2 regions of the Streptomyces sp. NPDC048504 genome follow, and region 2 is predicted to be linked to the other one. Evidence: riboswitches for the same ligand, from Rfam matches in the RefSeq annotation. Region 2 holds a riboswitch; the other holds the start of a gene.
The links. A riboswitch is a leader RNA that binds a small molecule or an ion and turns the genes downstream of it on or off. The one in region 2 is predicted to bind thiamine pyrophosphate.
Positions count from the first base shown of each region.

Region 1: it holds a riboswitch for thiamine pyrophosphate, as region 2 does, so the genes downstream of both, ACGFY9_RS30580 (thiamine ABC transporter substrate binding subunit) here and thiO (glycine oxidase ThiO) in region 2, are expected to answer to the same signal.

Region 1 is NZ_JBICXA010000013.1:278,738-280,931, reverse strand. It holds gene ACGFY9_RS30585 (ABC transporter permease) at 1-85, opposite strand, end outside; gene ACGFY9_RS30580 (thiamine ABC transporter substrate binding subunit) at 130-1,242, opposite strand; TPP riboswitch at 1,314-1,419, opposite strand; gene rlmN (23S rRNA (adenine(2503)-C(2))-methyltransferase RlmN) at 1,461-2,194, opposite strand, start outside.
Region 2 is NZ_JBICXA010000003.1:380,234-382,427, forward strand. It holds gene ACGFY9_RS09465 (NAD(P)/FAD-dependent oxidoreductase) at 1-388, opposite strand, end outside; gene ACGFY9_RS09470 (hypothetical protein) at 433-771, opposite strand; TPP riboswitch at 824-935, shown strand; gene thiO (glycine oxidase ThiO) at 933-2,096, shown strand; gene thiS (sulfur carrier protein ThiS) at 2,093-2,194, shown strand, end outside.

The DNA.
Region 1 (2,194 bases), on a different contig from region 2:
CGCCGTCCACCTTGAGGCCGCGCGCGACGATCGCGGCGACCGGGTAGGCGAAGAACACCGCGAAGAACGCGACGGGCAGGGCCATGAGACCGAGCCGCGTCACGTTCCCCGTACGGGTCCGCCCCGGGGCTACTTCAGTACGAGCGAGGTCCACGACTTGACCCACTGGTCCCGGTCGGCGGCGATCTTCGCGGGCGCCATGGTCTCGGGGTCCGGGGCCTGGCGGCCGTACTTCACGAACTCCTGCGGCACCTGGGCGCCTTGGATCACCGGGTAGACGAACATGTTGAGCGGCATGTCCTGCTGGAACTCCTTGGTGAGCAGGAAGTCGAGGAACGCCTTGCCGCCCTTGGTGTTCTTGGCGTTGCTGAGCAGCCCCGCGTACTCGGTCTGCCGGAAGCAGGTGCCGTACGACACCCCGGTGGGCGCGGTGGTCGGCTTCGGGTCGGCGTAGATGACCTCGGCGGGCGGCGAGGAGGCGTACGAGACGACGAGGGGCCGGTCGCCGCCCGCCTTCTTGCCGCCGGCGGAACCGGAGAACTCCTGGTCGTAGGCCTGCTCCCAGCCGTCGACGACCTTGACGCCGTTGGCCTTGAGCTTCTTCCAGTACGCCTGCCAGCCTCCCCCACTCTCGGCTTCGCTCGAGCGGGAGGTGCCCCCATCGCCGTACTGCGCGGCGCTGCCGAGCAGGAAGCCGAGGCCGGGCGAGGAGGTGGCCGCGTTCTCGGTGACGAGGAGGTTCTTGTACGCGGGCTTGACCAGATCCGCGAAGGAGGTCGGCGGGGTCAGCTTGTGCTCGCTGAAGTACGCCTTGTCGTAGTTGACGCAGATGTCGCCGGTGTCGATGGGCGTGACCCGGTGCTTGGCCTCGTCGACGCGGTACGCGGGCTTGACGGTGGCGGAGCCCTTCGCGTCGTAGGACTGGAAGAGGCCGTTGTCGAGCGCGCGGGAGAGCAGGGTGTTGTCGACGCCGAAGAAGACGTCGCCCTGGGGGTTGTCCTTGGTCAGGATCGCCTTGTTGACGGCCTGGCCGGCGTCGCCGTCCTTGAGGACCTTGACGGTGTAGCCGGACTGCTTCTCGAAGTCCTTGAGGACGCTCTTCGAGACGGCCCACGAGTCGTGGCTGACGAGGGTGACGGTCTTGGAGTCGCCTCCGCTGCCGCTGTCGGACGAGCCGCACGCGGAGAGCGTGACGAGGCCGAGCCCGACGGCCGCGGCCACGAAGGTCCTGGTGTGGTGCATGGGTGTTTTCCTCCTGGGGTGTCCAGGAAGAGACGCGGCCCCGCCCACAGGACGTGGGCAGGGCGCAACAGCAAGAGTGGTGACCGAACTTCCTACCCAGAATGACCTGGGCGAGGTTCAGAGGGTCTGCGGACAATCCCGCACTCTCAGCGCTGTGGCGCTCCCCTGTCGGAATATGAAGATGTACCTGCGTGTACTACGCGGAACAGGTTACCGGGTTACCGCTCGGTGGCGGCGAGCTGGCCGCACGCTCCGTCGATCTCCTGGCCCCGGGTGTCCCGGACGGTGACCGGCACCCCGTGGGCCGCGATGGCCTCGACGAACGCCTTCTCGTCCTCGGGACGGGAGGCGGTCCACTTCGAGCCGGGCGTCGGGTTCAGCGGGATCAGGTTGACGTGCACGGGCTTGCCCTTGAGGAGGCGGCCGAGCCGGTCGCCGCGCCACGCCTGGTCGTTGATGTCACGGATCAGCGCGTACTCGATGGACAGCCGGCGCCCCGACTTCGCCGCGTACTCCCAGCCCGCGTCGAGAACCTCGCGCACCTTCCACCGCGTGTTCACGGGGACCAGGGTGTCGCGCAGGTCGTCGTCGGGCGCGTGCAGCGAGATCGCGAGCCGGCACTTGAAGCCCTCGTCCGCGAAGCGGTGGATCGCCGGGACCAGTCCGACCGTCGAGACGGTGATCCCGCGCTGCGAGAGGCCGAGGCCGTCCGGCTCGGGGTCGGTGAGGGCGCGGATCGACTGCACGACCCGCTTGTAGTTGGCGAGGGGCTCGCCCATGCCCATGAAGACGATGTTGGAGAGCCGCGCGGGCCCGCCGGGAATCTCGCCGTCCCTCAACGCCCGCATGCCGTCGACGATCTGGTGCACGATCTCACCGGTCGACAGATTGCGGTCGAGGCCGGCCTGTCCGGTCGCGCAGAACGGGCAGTTCATGCCACACCCGGCCTGCG
Region 2 (2,194 bases):
CCCCGGGGATGCCCTCGGCGCCCGGCAGCCGGATCGGTTCGGCGCCGGTGGCGAGCACCAGGACGTCGTAGGGCACCGGGCCCTCGGCGGTGTCCAGTTCGTGGTCGGCGGGGCGCACGCCCACCACCTCGCGCCCCAGCTGCACTTCGATGCCGAGCGCCTCGAAGTCGACGTCGAAGGCGGAGCCCTCGGCCTTGCCGAGCAGGACGGCCTTGGACAGCGGGGGCCGGTCGTACGGCTGATGGGGTTCCGCGCCGATCAGCGTGACGGTGCCGGTGAAGCCCTGGTCCCGTAGCGCGACCGCGGTCTGCACCCCGGCCATGCCCGCGCCGACGACGACCGCACGCCGCCCTGTCACCGTGCCCTGGTCCCGCGTCTGCTCGCTCACTCGATCACCATAGACACCTGACAATTTGTCAGTCAGCGGGCGCGTCAGGTGACCTGTTCCACAGTGCTGGTCCCGTTTCCCGGCTGGGACTCCCACTCCCAGGTCTCTTCGAGGCGAATGCGGCCGTCGGGCAGTTCGATCACTTCGGACACACAGTGCCCGGAGGACGTCGTCCCGTCCGTCTTCAACTGCACGTACCTGAAGTCGATGCGGTCCCCCGCGCGCGTGCCGACGAGACGCCCCCGTAGGACGTCGCCGCCCGCGTATTCGGCCCAGATCTCGCCGTCCTGCTCGTGGTACGCGAACCGGGTGCGGGTGCCGACCTGACCTGGGGCCTGGTCCGCGACGGGGGCGAGGACGAGACCGTCGAGCGAGCGGGCCATGGACAGAGGCTCCCTTACTGGGACAGGTGACAGCGGGCTAGGGTGGCCAACGTAAAGCACTCGCGGGAGTCCGGACGTACCGGGCTGAGAGGGAGGCTGGCGGCCTCCGACCGTACGAACCTGATCCGGGTCATGCCGGCGAAGGGAGGGGCTGGACGCCCATGCCTGCACGTACGTCAGACGTCCTCGTCGTCGGGGGCGGGATCATCGGCCTGGTCACGGCCTGGCGCGCGGCCCAACGCGGCTTCGCCACGGCCGTGGTGGACCCGGAGCCGGGCGGCGGGGCCGCCCAGGTGGCCGCCGGGATGCTGGCCGCCGTCACCGAACTCCACTACGGCGAACAGACCCTGCTCGCCCTCAACCTCGCCTCGGCGCACCGCTACCCGGACTTCGCGGCCGAGCTGACCGACCTCACCGGCCTCGACCTCGGCTACCGCCGCTGCGGCACGCTCGCCGTCGCCCTGGACGCCGACGACCGCGCCCATCTGCGCGAACTGCACGCCCTGCAGCACCAGTCGGGGCTCGACTCCGAGTGGCTGTCGGGGCGCGAGTGCCGGCGCCTGGAGCCGATGCTCGCGCCGGGCGTGCGCGGGGGGCTCAGGGTCGACGGGGACCACCAGGTCGACCCGCGGCGGCTGGCGGGCGCGCTGGTGGCCGCCTGCGAGCGCGCCGGGGTCGTCTTCCACCGGACGTGGGCCGAGCGGCTCACGGTCGAGCGGGACCGCGCCACGGGGGTCGTCACGCGCGAGGGCGAGGTGCTGGGCGCGGGCCAGGTCGTCCTCGCGGGGGGCAGCCTCAGCGGGCAGCTGAAAGGCGTCCCGGACGACGTCCTGCCGCCCGTACGGCCCGTGAAGGGGCAGGTGCTGCGGCTGACCGTGCCGGAGCGGCACGCGCCGTTCCTGAGCCGGACCGTGCGGGCCGTGGTGCGCGGCAGCCAGGTGTACCTGGTGCCGCGCGAGAACGGCGAGCTGGTCGTCGGCGCGACCAGCGAGGAACTGGGCTGGGACACCACCGTGACCGCGGGCGGGGTCTACGAACTGCTGCGCGACGCCCACGAGTTGGTCCCCGGGATCACCGAACTGCCGCTCACCGAGACCCGGGCCGGACTGCGCCCCGGGTCCCCCGACAACGCGCCGCTGCTCGGCCCGACCGCGCTGCCGGGACTGCTGCTGGCCACCGGGCACTACCGCAACGGCGTGCTGCTCACACCGGTCACCGGCGACGCCCTGGCGCACGCGCTCAGTACCGGTGAACTCCCGGACGAGGCACGCCCGTTCACCCCGAAGCGGTTCGCCCGCACGCACCTCGTGGAGCAGCCCGCATGAACATCTCCGTCAACGGCGAGCACCAGGAGATCGCTCCCGGCACGCCCCTCGACGTGCTCGTACGGTCCCTCGTCCCGGCCCCCTCCGGTGTGGCCGCC